Regions from separate parts of the Streptomyces sp. NPDC001848 genome, predicted to be linked through region 2. Evidence: predicted binding sites of a transcription regulator. Region 2 holds the regulator's gene; each other region holds the start of a gene.

The links. Region 2 encodes HrcA, which represses chaperone genes, less so after heat shock. Its sites were predicted from a motif close to TTNGCACTCNGNNNNNCNGAGTGCNAA; they were not measured.
Region 1: a site for HrcA is predicted at 646-672, ahead of groL (chaperonin GroEL). Genes of this name have one in related genera too.
Region 3: a site for HrcA is predicted at 2,139-2,165, ahead of groES (co-chaperone GroES). Genes of this name have one in related genera too.

What each region holds. Positions count from the first base shown of each region.
Region 1 is NZ_JBIATP010000013.1:136,981-141,574, reverse strand. It holds gene ACFYZJ_RS26430 (cold-shock protein) at 279-482, shown strand; gene groL (chaperonin GroEL) at 833-2,458, shown strand; gene ACFYZJ_RS26420 (NADH:flavin oxidoreductase) at 2,669-3,793, shown strand; gene ACFYZJ_RS26415 (alpha/beta fold hydrolase) at 3,996-4,594, shown strand, end outside.
Region 2 is NZ_JBIATP010000006.1:35,129-39,722, forward strand. It holds gene ACFYZJ_RS13650 (nitronate monooxygenase) at 1-1,057, opposite strand, end outside; gene dnaJ (molecular chaperone DnaJ) at 1,447-2,583, opposite strand; gene hrcA (heat-inducible transcriptional repressor HrcA) at 2,584-3,603, opposite strand; gene ACFYZJ_RS13665 (MBL fold metallo-hydrolase) at 3,800-4,543, shown strand.
Region 3 is NZ_JBIATP010000012.1:159,904-164,497, reverse strand. It holds gene ACFYZJ_RS25035 (methyltransferase domain-containing protein) at 1-91, opposite strand, end outside; gene ACFYZJ_RS25030 (polysaccharide deacetylase family protein) at 182-1,141, shown strand; gene ACFYZJ_RS25025 (polysaccharide deacetylase family protein) at 1,138-1,950, shown strand; gene groES (co-chaperone GroES) at 2,312-2,620, shown strand; gene groL (chaperonin GroEL) at 2,737-4,362, shown strand; gene ACFYZJ_RS25010 (ester cyclase) at 4,431-4,594, opposite strand, start outside.

The DNA of each region.
Region 1 (4,594 bases), on a different contig from region 2:
GCCCGACAAGAAGCAGCCAAAGTGTGCGGGGCTTTTGCGCCATTCATTCCCTTTGCCGGGCCCGACTTGCCCTGAAATCTGGTGAATTCTCGGTATATTCCCGACCGGCCGCACCCCGAATTCTCGTCCGATTGACCTGTTGCAGACGGCAGTTGGACAGATACATTCAGCCGCGGTCGACGCGTTCCGGCGCACGCCCCCAACCGTTGGGGGGTGAGGTCTGACCCGGATCCGCGAAGTGTGGATCTGTGCAAGGGCCAGTAATAGGGGAGTTAGGCATGGCTCAGGGCACCGTCAAGTGGTTCAACGCGGAGAAGGGGTACGGCTTCATCGCGGTCGACGGTGGTGCGGACGTCTTCGTCCACTACAGCGCGATCCAGATGGACGGCTACCGCACCCTGGAAGAGGGCCAGCGGGTCGAGTTCGAGATCTCGCAGGGTCAGAAGGGCCCGCAGGCGGACATGGTCCGCGTGACCGCCTGATACAACGCGCCGACGACTGAACTGTTCGACGTGTCGAGGGGCTCGCATCCCGTCCGGGATGCGAGCCCCTCGGTCGTGTCGGGCCACCGTCCCCCAGGGGGCGCGCAGCGGCGTCCACCTGCGGATCATGCTCCCGAGTTCACCTTCCGATACCCCAAGGCGGCTTGCACTCGGCAGGGTCGAGTGCTAATCATTGGCGTTAGCACTCTGAAGGTGAGAGTGACAACAGAAGGACCGGGTCGGTGAGGCCGCGGGCCGGGTGGGGCAAGGAACCTCCGGCCGGGGCCGTCCGTCGCGGGCGCGGGCGCGGTCCGAAGTAATCACCCCCAGTCCTGGAGGGACCACTTCACATGGCCAAGATCATCGCGTTCGACGAGGAGGCGCGGCGCGGCCTCGAGCGCGGCATGAACCAGCTCGCGGACGCCGTCAAGGTGACCCTCGGCCCCAAGGGCCGCAACGTCGTCCTCGAGAAGAAGTGGGGCGCCCCCACGATCACCAACGACGGCGTCTCCATCGCCAAGGAGATCGAGCTCGAGGACCCGTACGAGAAGATCGGCGCCGAGCTGGTCAAGGAAGTCGCCAAGAAGACGGACGACGTCGCCGGTGACGGTACGACCACCGCGACCGTGCTCGCCCAGGCGCTGGTCCGCGAGGGCTTGCGCAACGTGGCCGCCGGTGCCAACCCGATGGCCCTGAAGCGCGGCATCGAGAAGGCCGTCGAGGCCGTCTCCGCCTCGCTGCTCGAGCAGGCCAAGGACGTCGAGACCAAGGAGCAGATCGCTTCCACGGCCTCCATCTCCGCCGCCGACACCCAGATCGGCGAGCTCATCGCCGAGGCCATGGACAAGGTCGGCAAGGAAGGCGTCATCACCGTCGAGGAGTCGCAGACCTTCGGTCTCGAGCTGGAGCTCACCGAGGGCATGCGCTTCGACAAGGGCTACATCTCGGCGTACTTCGCCACCGACATGGAGCGTATGGAGGCCGTCCTCGACGACCCGTACATCCTGATCGCCAACTCCAAGATCTCCTCGGTCAAGGACCTGCTCCCGCTCCTGGAGAAGGTCATGCAGTCCGGCAAGCCGCTGCTGATCATCGCCGAGGACGTCGAGGGCGAGGCCCTGTCGACCCTGGTCGTCAACAAGATCCGCGGCACCTTCAAGTCCGTCGCCGTCAAGGCCCCGGGCTTCGGCGACCGCCGCAAGGCCATGCTCGGCGACATCGCCATCCTCACGGGCGGCGAGGTCATCTCCGAGGAGGTCGGCCTCAAGCTGGAGAACGCGACCCTGGACCTCCTGGGCCGCGCCCGCAAGGTCGTCATCACCAAGGACGAGACCACCATCGTCGACGGCGCCGGCTCCGCCGACCAGGTCTCCGGCCGCGTCAACCAGATCCGCGCCGAGATCGAGAACAGCGACTCCGACTACGACCGCGAGAAGCTGCAGGAGCGCCTGGCGAAGCTGGCCGGCGGCGTGGCCGTCATCAAGGCCGGTGCCGCCACGGAGGTCGAGCTCAAGGAGCGCAAGCACCGCATCGAGGACGCCGTCCGCAACGCGAAGGCGGCCGTCGAGGAGGGCATCGTCGCCGGTGGTGGCGTGGCCCTGGTCCAGGCGGCGCAGAACTCCTTCGAGAAGCTGGACCTCGAGGGCGACGAGGCCGTCGGCGCCGAGATCGTCCGCAAGGCCCTGACCGCCCCGCTGACCCAGATCGCCGTCAACGCCGGCCTCGAGGGCGGCGTCGTGGTGGAGAAGGTCCGCAACCTCACCCCGGGCCACGGCCTGAACGCCGCGACCGGTGAGTACGTGGACATGATCGCCGAGGGCATCATCGACCCGGCGAAGGTGACCCGTTCCGCGCTGCAGAACGCCGCCTCCATCGCCGCGCTGTTCCTCACCACCGAGGCCGTCATCGCCGACAAGCCGGAGAAGGCCGCCGCGCCCGCCGGTGGCGGCATGCCGGGCGGTGACATGGACTTCTGATCCCTCCGAGGATCGGTACCAGTCCTTTCGTACGAGGGCGGCACTCCCTGTCTGTGGCAGGGGGTGCCGCCCTCGGGCGTGTCCGGGACCACACGGGCGTTCCGGCCGACCGGGAATGTGGGGCAGCGCATAGGCCGTTGCTTCAGAACCTGCAACAATGCGCACGCACATACCAGCCGGTCAACACCGTCCCTCACGAGGAGCCCCTACGTGACCGTCACGACGCCCGCCTCCCGCGCCGCCCAGCTGCTGTCCCGCCCGATCCCGCTCAACGGCCTCACCGTCCCGAACCGGATCGTGATGGCGCCGATGACCCGCATGTTCTCCCCGGGCGGCATCCCCGGCGAGGACGTGCGCTCCTACTACGCCCGCCGCGCCGCCGCGGGCGTCGGACTGATCGTCACCGAGGGCACCTACGTGGGCCACGAGTCGGCCGGCCAGAGCGACCGCGTCCCGCGCTTCCACGGCGAGGAGCAGCTCGCGGGCTGGGCCAGGGTCGCCGAGGAGGTGCACGCCGCCGGTGGCACGATCGTCCCGCAGCTGTGGCACATCGGCATGGTCCGCAAGCAGGGCGAGCCCCCCTTCGCCGACGCCCCGGCCGTCGGCCCCTCCGGTCTCGTCACCGCGGGCGCCGAGCCGACCGGCAAGGCGATGACCCAGCAGGACCTGGACGACGTCATCGACGCGTTCGCCCGGGCCGCCGCGGACGCCGAGCGCATCGGCTTCGACGGCGTGGAGATCCACGGCGCCCACGGCTACCTCGTCGACCAGTTCCTGTGGGCGGGCACCAACCGCCGCACGGACGCGTACGGCGGCGACCCGGTGGCCCGCACCAAGTTCGCGGCCGAGATCGTCGCGGCGGTCCGTGAGCGGGTGTCCCCCGAGTTCCCCGTGCTCTTCCGCTACTCGCAGTGGAAGCAGCAGGACTACACCGCCCGGCTCGCCGAGACCCCCGAGGAACTGGAGGCGATCCTCACCCCGCTCGCGGCGGCGGGCGTGGACGCCTTCCACGCCTCCACGCGCCGCTACTGGCTGCCCGAGTTCGAGGGCTCCGACCTCAACCTCGCGGGCTGGACGAAGAAGCTGACCGGCAAGCCGACGATCACGGTGGGTTCGGTGGGCCTGGACGGCGACTTCCTCCGCGCGTTCCAGGGCGAGGGCGCCCCGGTCAAGACCCTCGACAACCTCCTGGACCGCCTGGAGTCGGAGGAGTTCGACCTGGTGGCGGTGGGCCGGGCGCTGCTCCAGGACCCGGAGTGGGCGGAGAAGGTCCTTCAGGGCCGCTTCGAGGAGCTGAGCGCGTACGACGCGAAGGCGCTGAAGACCCTGCACTGACGGACGAGGATGCAGACCCTCGCCCGGCGCGGCGGACGGGTGCGCGCCCCCCTCGCCCTTCAAGGACGCGGGGGGCGCACCCATGCCCGCCTCCGCCGCGCCATCGCTCGTCATGCTGTAGAGGCGTCCCAACGACCGTGAGAATCCAGTCAGTTGACGCCGGGCCGGAATGCCGTTCGCGGTGCGCACGTTGGTACTGATCATGACTCTGCGCTGCACGCTTCCGAACGGCACCGATCTCGCCTACGAGTCGACGGGCGAGGGCCCGCTCGCCGTGTACGCCCACGGCCTGCTGCTGAGCCGGCAGGCCGAGGCGGACCTGGGCCTGTTCGGCTGGGGAGCGGTCGAAGCCCTGCCCGGCCGCCGTTTCGTGCGTTACGACGCCCGTGGGCACGGCGAGTCGGGTGACCGCCCGCACGCCGACGACTACACCTACCCGCGGTTCGCCGACGACCTGCTGGCGTTGATGGACCACCTGGACGGCGGGCGGCGGCCCGTGACGGGCATGGGCGACTCGCTGGGCTGCGCCACCGTGCTGACCGCGGCGGTGCGCGCACCCGAACGGTTCGACCGCCTGGTGCTCATGATCCCGCCGACCGCGTGGGAGACCAGGCCCGCCCAGGCGGAGCTGTACCGCGCCCTCGCCGACATCACGGACAAGGAAGGCGTGGAGGGCTTCGCGGCGGCTCTGGCGGGCGCGCCGGTTCCGGAGGCCCTCGTCGGCGCGCCGGGCTACCCGCCGCGGTCGCTCGGGGCGCACCCCGAGACGCTACCTGCGCTGCTGCGCGGAGCTGCGGCTTC
Region 2 (4,594 bases):
CCGTCGACAACGCTGTCGTCGCCTCCTGAACCTCCGTGACCAGCACCTCCACCAGCCGGCCGGCGGGCAGATCCCGCGCCAGGCGGTGACCCTGGCCCGCCCACAGCGCCATGCCCTGGGCGTCTGCGGCCTTGGCGGCCGCCTTGCGCAGGGGCGAGGTGAGGTGATGGATCTCGGGGTAGGCGGCGGGCGCGTACGGGCCGTGCTCGCGCATGAACCGGTTGACCAGACCGCGCGCCGGGCGCCCGGAGAACGCCCGGGTCAGCTCGGTGCGCACGAAATGGGGGTCGGTCAGCGCCTGTTTGTGCGCGGGGTGGGCACCGGACTCGGGCGTGGCGAGGAACGCGGTGCCGAGCTGGGCGGCGCTCGCTCCCGCGGCGAGGACGGCGGCGATCTGGCTGCCGCGCATGATGCCGCCGGCGGCGACGATCGGGATGGTCACGGTCTCGCGGACCTGGGCGAGGAGCGAGAGCAGCCCGATGCCGGCGCCGTCGTCCTCCCGGCAGTTCCGGTGGGTGCCCTGGTGGCCGCCCGCCTCGACGCCCTGCACGATCACCCCGTCGGCGCCCGCCTCCTGCACGGCGAGGGCCTCGTCGGCGGTGGTGGCGGTGACCAGGGTGAGGGTGCCCAGGCGGCGCAGCGATTCCACGACGTCCGGGGCCGGGACCCCGAAGTGGAAAGAAACCACCGGGACCGGGTCGTCGAGCAGGACGGCGAGTTTGGCGTCGTAGCCGTCGTCACGGCCGCTGTCCGGGTCACCGAGTTCGGTCTTGTACCAGGTGGCCTCGCCGGCGAGCTGGTTGGCGTAGACCTCGACGGCGGCCGGGTCGGCATGGTCCGGCTGCGGCATGAAGACGTTCACGCCGAAGGGGCGGTGGGTCAGCCCGCGGAGCTGCTTGATCTCCTGGTACATCCCGTCGGCGGTCTTGTACCCGGCGGCGAGGAATCCCAGGCCGCCGGCCTCGGACACGGCGGCGGCGAGCTGCGGCACGGAGGCGCCGCCGGCCATGGGGGCCTGCACGATCGGGTGCGGGAAGAGATCGGTCAGGGAGGACATGACGGCATGTTGTCACGTCCTTTGAACGAGTCCGAATCCGACCTTCTGTGGCATACGCCGGGGGAAACAACCAGTCCGCCTGGGAAGCGGGGTCTGGGGGCGCAGCCGCCCCCGGAGGCGGCGGCACCAACGCCGGGGGCCTCTCCACCCCCGGGTGGCCAAGGGACTCTGCGCCCGTTGAACGCATCCTTCAACCGCGAGAACAACCCCCGCTGCCGGGCTGACTGTGCCCGCCCGGAGGCCGACCCCCGGACCCCCGGCCGACCCCGGCTCTCGACTCAACGCCCGTTGAACGCATCCTTCAACCGCGAGAACAACCCCCGCTGCCGGGCTGACTGTGCCCGCCCGGAGGCCGACCCCCGGACCCCCGGCCGACCCCGGCTCTCGACTCAACGCCCGTTGAACGCATCCTTCAACCGCGAGAACAACCCCTGCTGCCCGGGCTGGAACTGCCCCTGCGGCCGCTCCTCGCCGCGCAGCTTCGCCAGCTCGCGCAGCAGTCGCTCCTGCTCCGGATCCAGCTTGGTGGGGGTCTGGACCTCGACGTGGACGATCAGGTCGCCCCGGCCGCCGCCGCGCAGGTGCGTGACGCCGCGGTTGTGCAGCGGGATCGACTGCCCGGACTGCGTGCCGGGGCGGATGTCGACCTCCTCCAGGCCGTCCAGCGTCTCCAGCGGGACCTTGGTGCCGAGGGCCGCCGCCGTCATCGGGATGGTGACCGTGCAGTGCAGGTCGTCGCCGCGGCGCTGGAAGGTCGGGTGCGGCAGCTCGTGGATCTCCACGTACAGGTCGCCGGCCGGACCGCCGCCGGGGCCGACCTCGCCCTCCCCCGCAAGCTGGATCCGCGTGCCGTTGTCGACACCGGCCGGGATCTTCACGGTGAGCGTGCGGCGCGAGCGCACGCGCCCGTCGCCGGCGCACTCCGGGCACGGGTTCGGGACGATCGTGCCGAAGCCCTGGCACTGCGGGCACGGCCGGGAGGTCATGACCTGACCCAGGAAGGACCGCGTGACCTGCGAGACCTCACCGCGACCGCGGCACATGTCACAGGTCTGCGCGGACGTGCCGGGCGCGGCGCCCTCGCCGTTGCAGGTGTTGCAGACGACGGCCGTGTCGACCTGGATGTCCTTCGTCGTGCCGAAGGCCGCCTCGTCCAGCTCGACCTCGATCCGGATCATGGCGTCCTGGCCCCGGCGGGTGCGCGAGCGCGGACCGCGCTGCGACGCCGTGCCGAAGAACGCGTCCATGATGTCGGAGAAGTTCCCGAAGCCGCCCGCACCGAAGCCGCCCGCGCCGGCGCCGCCCGACTGGGACAGCGGGTCGCCGCCGAGGTCGTAGACCTGCTTCTTCTGCGGGTCCGAGAGCACCTCGTAGGCGGCGTTGATCTCCTTGAACCGCTCCTGCGTCTTCGGATCGGGGTTGACGTCCGGGTGCAGCTCGCGGGCGAGCCGGCGGAACGCCTTCTTGATCTCCTCCTGCGACGCGTCGCGGCGCACGCCGAGTACGGCGTAGTAGTCCGTGGCCACTTACGACTCCGCCAGGATCTGTCCGACGTACCGTGCCACCGCTCGTACCGCTCCCATCGTTCCCGGGTAATCCATGCGGGTCGGTCCGACCACGCCGAGTTTCGCTACTGCCTCGCCGCCCGAACCGTAGCCCACGGAGACGATGGACGTGGAGTTGAGTCCTTCGTGCGCGTTCTCATGGCCGATACGGACCCGCATGGCCGGATCCTTCGCCTCACCCAGCAGCTTGAGGAGCACCACCTGCTCCTCCAGCGCCTCCAGGACGGGCCGGATGGTGAGAGGGAAGTCATGCGCGAAGCGGGTCAGGTTCGCGGTGCCGCCGATCATCAGCCGCTCCTCGGTCTCCTCCACCAGGGTCTCCAGCAGCGTGGAGAGCACCGTCGAGACCGTGCTGCGGTCCTCCGGCTCCTCGAACGCCTCGGGGAGATCCTGCACGAGCTGCGGGACGTCCGCGAAGCGGCGGCCGGCGACCCTGCTGTTCAGCCGCGCGCGCAGGTCCGCGAGCGACGTCTCACCGAACGGCGCCGGGCAGTCGATCATGCGCTGCTCGACCCGACCGGTGTCCGTGATCAGCACGAGCATCACACGCGCGGGTGCCATCGACAGCAGCTCCACATGGCGCACGGTCGAACGCGTCAGCGACGGGTACTGCACCACCGCGACCTGTCGGGTGAGCTGTGCGAGCAGCCGCACCGTGCGCGCCACCACGTCGTCGAGGTCGACCGCGCCCTCCAGGAAGTTCTGGATGGCGCGCCGTTCGGGCGGGCTCATCGGCTTCACAGCCGCGAGCTTGTCGACGAAGAGGCGGTAGCCCTTGTCCGTGGGAATGCGTCCTGCGCTGGTGTGCGGCTGGGCGATGTACCCCTCGTCCTCCAGCGCGGCCATGTCGTTGCGGACGGTGGCCGGGGAGACGCCGAGGTTGTGCCGCTCGGTGAGGGCCTTGGAACCCACCGGCTCTTCGGTGCCGACATAGTCCTGGACGATGGCGCGCAACACCTCGAGCCTGCGTTCACTGAGCATCGCGCACACCTCCAGCGGTCATGTCCCCTTGGCGCTTCCCCTGGCACTCTGCGCTTGCGAGTGCCAGCATTCCCCGGCCCAGTGTACGGCTGTCGGGTACACACCCGGCAAGGGCGGGCACCGGTGCCGTGCCGAGGTGTACCGACCTGTACCGGCCTGTCCTGCCGGGTCGGGCGGCTGCGGATAGCGTCGCCGTATGACGGTGTCGTGGGAAGGGTCGGGGTGGGAGGCGCTCGGGGCGCGCGTGGGGCGGACCAGGCTGCCGGTCTGGGACTGCACGACCGGGCTGGTGGTGGGCGACGACGCGGCGCTGCTGGTGGACGCCGGATCGAGCCTGGCGGAGGGCGCGCGGTTGCGCGGCGCGACGGAGCGGCTGCTCCAGCCGCTCGGCAGGGACCGGCGTGTGACGCATCTCGCGGTCACCCACCCCCATTTCGACCATGTCCTCGGAGCGGCGGCGTTCGCGGGCGCGGAGGTGTTCGGGGCGGTCGGTATCGACGGGGTGCTCGCCTACGGGCGGGCGGAACTGGTCGCGGACGCGGTGCGCAACGGTCTGGATCCGGCTCGGGCGGCCGAGGCCGCGGACCTGCTGGTCCGCCCGCGCCACCAGGTGTCGGGCGAGTGGACGCTGGACCTGGGCGGCGTGCAGGTGCTGCTGGCGAACGTGGGGCCGGGCCACACGGCCCACGACCTGGTGGTGTTCGTCCCCGGGGACCCCGGGGAGCCGGAAGTGGTGTTCTGCGGGGACCTGGTGGAGCAGTCCGGCGAGCCGCAGGCCGGCCCGGACGCGATCCCCTCGCACTGGCCGGCGGCCCTGGACCGGCTGCTGGAGCTGGGCGGGGAGGACGCGGTGTACGTGCCGGGACACGGCGCGGTGGTGGACGCGGGGTTCGTACGGGCCCAGCGGGACGAACTGGCGGCCCGTTTCGGCGTGTCGTAGCGACTCCCGGCGTGTCGTGGGACCTCGCGCAGGCCTTCTTTCTCCTATCGT
Region 3 (4,594 bases), on a different contig from region 2:
CCAACTCCCGCGCCGGGTCGGTGCCGCGCACCTCGTCCAGGAGGGCGCGGCCCTCGGGGGTGAGCAGGGAGGCGAAGGAGAGGTCGTTCACCCGGCCATTGTCGGCCAGTCGGTGGATGGCGTGCGCCGGGTCGCGGTGTCGGCCCGCCGTGACCGCCGGTGGCTGGAAGGATCCGGCACCATGCGGCTCGTAGGACAAGATGACAAAAAGTGCGCAAAATGCGCAGCTGGGCGTGCGCCGCGCTTGACGGGTCCTGGATCGACGGTCGCGGCTCGCGCGGTTCTCGCTGTCCTGGTCGCCACCGCCCTCGCCGTCGGGTGCACCGGCAGCGAAGAGGTGCGCGGCGCGCACGGCCCGCAGGAGCCCCGCAAGCCGCCGGCAGCGCGCGCCCTCGACGAGTACGCCACCAAGTTGAGCGCCGCGTACGCCCGGCGCGTGGCTGCCGCAAAGCACTGGGGGCTGGAGAAGGTGCCACTGGTCGCGCCTCCGCCGCCGGAGAAGAAGCCGGTGATCACCTTCCGCAAGGGGTTCGAGGTGCAGGACGGCGACGAGCTGCCGCCGATCTTCACGACCATCCCCACCAAGGACAGGGTCGTCTTCCTCACCATCGACGACGGCGACGAGAAGGACCCGGCGTTCCTGCGGATGATGAGCGACCTGAAGATCCCCTACACGGCGTTCCTCAGCGACTACCTGATCAAGGACGACTACGGGTACTTCCGGAAGATGCGCGACCGGGGCGTCACGCTCAACAACCACACGCTGCACCACCCCTACCTGCCGGGGCTGTCGTACGAGGAGCAGCGGCAGGAGATCTGCGGCATGCAGGACGTGATGGAGGAACAGTTCGGCAGGCGCCCCACGGTCTTCCGGCCCCCGTTCGGCAACTACAACCGGGACACCCTGCGCGCCGCGAAGTCCTGCGGCATCAGGTACGCGCCGATCTGGGACGAGGAGGTCTACGTCGACCACTGGGAGTACCGCGAGTGGGACCGCAGCCTGCACCCCGGGGACATCGTGCTGACGCACTTCCGCGGCCGGTCGGACTGGAACGGCACGATGCCCGACGTGATCCGCAGGTTCCTGAAGAAGGTGACCGACGAGGGGTACGCGGTGGCACGCCTGGAGGACTACCTGTGAGGGCACGGCGGCTGCGCGCACTGCTGGCGGCGATCCTGGTCACCGCGGTCCTGGCCGGAGCGGCCGGCTGCGCCCAGTCGGTCGACCCCATCGAGCGGCTGGGCAGGAAGGCGGCGCAGCGGGTACGCAGGTCGCACGGGCCGCACGACGGGGCCTATCGCCACTGGGGGCTCACGGACCCGCTCGCGCCCGCGCCCCGGCCGGCCCGCCCCCTGCCGCGGCACGTGGACCCGGAGGACGAGGGGCTGCCGGAGGTCCTCGACCGCGTCCCCACCCACGACAGGGTCGTCTTCCTCACCTACGACGAGGGCGCCGAGCGGGACCCCCGGTTCGTCGACATGGTCCGTGACCTGCGGCTGCCCATCAGTGTGTTCCTCACGGACAGCGCCGTCGGACCCGGGTACACGCGCATCGCCCGACTGCGGGCGGCAGGGGCGACCATCCAGGACCACACCCCGGACCACGCCGGACTGCGCGGCCGGCCCTACGCGGAGCAGCGGGCCCAGATCTGCGCCGGGCGGGACCGTCTGCGCTCCCGCCTGGGCCGACGGCCGCCGCTGCTGCGCCCGCCCTACGGCCGCTACGACCGGACGACCCTCCGCGCCGCGGCGGACTGCGGGATCAAGGCCCTGATCCTGTGGCGCCCGACGCACCCCTACGGAAGGTCCACCCCCTTCCACCCGGGTGACATCCTCCGCCCCCACGAACCGGGCCGCCCCCTGACCTCCCTGACCACGGAAACGACCCGCGTCCTGCGCCGCCTGCAGTCGAGGGGCTTCACGGTGGCCCGCTTGGAGGACTACCTCTGACCGGGGGCACCGGGAGGCGAAACCAGACTGTCCGGGGGTCCCCCTGCTCGAAGAGCCTGGGGGAGTTTGAGGACGAGGCCGTCAGGCCGACAAGGGGTCTGGGGGCGCAGCCCCCCGGGGCGGTCACCCCCACCCCGGGTGAACACCAACCGGAGGGCAACCGAACTCCACGGCGCGCGCCGCCCGCATTGGCACTCCGCTTGACCGAGTGCTAATCGCGGTCATAGTCTCGGCTCTGGCACTCGCCATCGGAGAGTGCCAACAAAGCGACGGGCAGGTCCGGCACCCGCGACGACGGATCGACCTGGTCGCCACCTCAGACAGTTAACCCCGTGAGATCTCCGAAGGGGGAGGTCGGATCGTGACGACCGCCAGCTCCAAGGTTGCCATCAAGCCGCTCGAGGACCGCATCGTGGTCCAGCCGCTGGACGCCGAGCAGACCACGGCCTCTGGCCTGGTCATTCCGGACACCGCCAAGGAGAAGCCCCAGGAGGGCGTCGTCCTGGCCGTGGGCCCGGGCCGCTTCGAGGACGGCAACCGCCTTCCGCTCGACGTCAAGGTCGGCGACGTCGTGCTCTACAGCAAGTACGGCGGCACCGAGGTGAAGTACAACAACGAGGAGTACCTCGTTCTCTCGGCCCGCGACGTGCTCGCGATCATCGAGAAGTAAGTCACCTCAGCATTCCTGCTGTGAGCTGCGCCCCTGGCCCCCGCGACCGATAAGAGAAGCCGGGCGCCCGGGGCGCGGTTTCGTTAACCAAGATTTCCGAGAGGGCTCCCGCTGCCATGGCGAAGATCCTGAAGTTCGACGAGGACGCCCGTCGCGCCCTCGAGCGCGGCGTCAACAAGCTGGCCGACACGGTCAAGGTGACGATCGGTCCCAAGGGCCGCAACGTCGTCATCGACAAGAAGTTCGGCGCCCCCACCATCACCAACGACGGCGTCACCATCGCCCGTGAGGTGGAGATCGAGGACCCGTACGAGAACCTCGGCGCCCAGCTGGTCAAGGAGGTGGCGACCAAGACCAACGACATCGCGGGTGACGGCACCACCACCGCCACCGTGCTCGCCCAGGCGCTGGTGCGCGAGGGCCTGAGGAACGTCGCCGCGGGTGCCTCCCCGGCCGCCCTGAAGAAGGGCATCGACGCCGCCGTCAAGGCCGTCTCCGACGACCTGCTGGCCACCGCCCGCCCGATCGACGAGAAGTCCGACATCGCCGCCGTCGCCGCCCTGTCCGCCCAGGACCAGCAGGTCGGCGAGCTGATCGCCGAGGCGATGGACAAGGTCGGCAAGGACGGTGTCATCACCGTCGAGGAGTCCAACACCTTCGGTCTGGAGCTGGACTTCACCGAGGGCATGGCCTTCGACAAGGGCTACCTGTCCCCGTACTTCGTGACGGACCAGGAGCGCATGGAGGCCGTCCTCGACGACCCGTACATCCTCATCAACCAGGGCAAGATCTCCGCCATCGCGGACCTGCTGCCGCTGCTGGAGAAGGTCATCCAGGCCGGCTCCTCCAAGCCGCTGCTGATCATCGCCGAGGACGTCGAGGGCGAGGCCCTGTCCACCCTGGTCGTCAACAAGATCCGCGGCACCTTCAACGCGGTCGCCGTCAAGGCCCCCGGCTTCGGTGACCGCCGCAAGGCGATGCTGCAGGACATGGCGGTCCTCACCGGCGCCACGGTCGTCTCCGAGGAGGTCGGCCTCAAGCTCGACCAGGTCGGCCTGGACGTGCTGGGCTCCGCCCGCCGCGTCACCGTCACCAAGGACGACACCACGATCGTCGACGGCGCCGGCAAGTCCGAGGACGTCGCGGGCCGCGTCGCCCAGATCAAGGCGGAGATCGAGACCACGGACTCCGACTGGGACCGCGAGAAGCTCCAGGAGCGCCTCGCGAAGCTGGCCGGCGGTGTGTGCGTGATCAAGGTCGGCGCCGCGACCGAGGTGGAGCTGAAGGAGAAGAAGCACCGCCTGGAGGACGCCATCTCCGCGACCCGCGCCGCGGTCGAGGAGGGCATCGTCTCCGGCGGTGGCTCCGCCCTCGTCCACGCCTCCAAGGTGCTGGCCGACGGCCTCGGCAAGGAGGGCGACGAGGCCACCGGTGTCGCCATCGTGCGCCGCGCGGTCGTCGAGCCGCTGCGCTGGATCGCCGAGAACGCGGGCCTGGAGGGCTACGTCATCGCCTCCAAGGTCGCCGAGCTGGAGAAGGGCAACGGCTACAACGCCGCCACCGGCGAGTACGGCGACCTGATCAAGGCCGGCGTCATCGACCCGGTCAAGGTCACCCGCTCCGCCCTGGAGAACGCCGCCTCCATCGCCTCCCTGCTTCTGACGACCGAGACCCTGGTCGTCGAGAAGAAGGAAGAGGAGGAGCCCGCCGCGGCCGGCCACGGCCACGGTCACGCCCACTGACGCACGTCGCACGTCGCGGAAGGCCCGGCGCCCCGAGGGGTGCCGGGCCTTCCCGCTGCCCCGGCGGGCTACCGCTCCAGCTCGTCCAGCGCGCCCAGCTGCTCCATCAGCCCCAGCTGGTCGTGCTGCCACCAGGTCTCGGCGATCTTCGCGTCCTCCCCGAAGCGGAAGAGGGTCATCCCGGTCATGGTGACCTTCCGTCCGGTGGACGGGATCCCCAGGAACTCGCCCT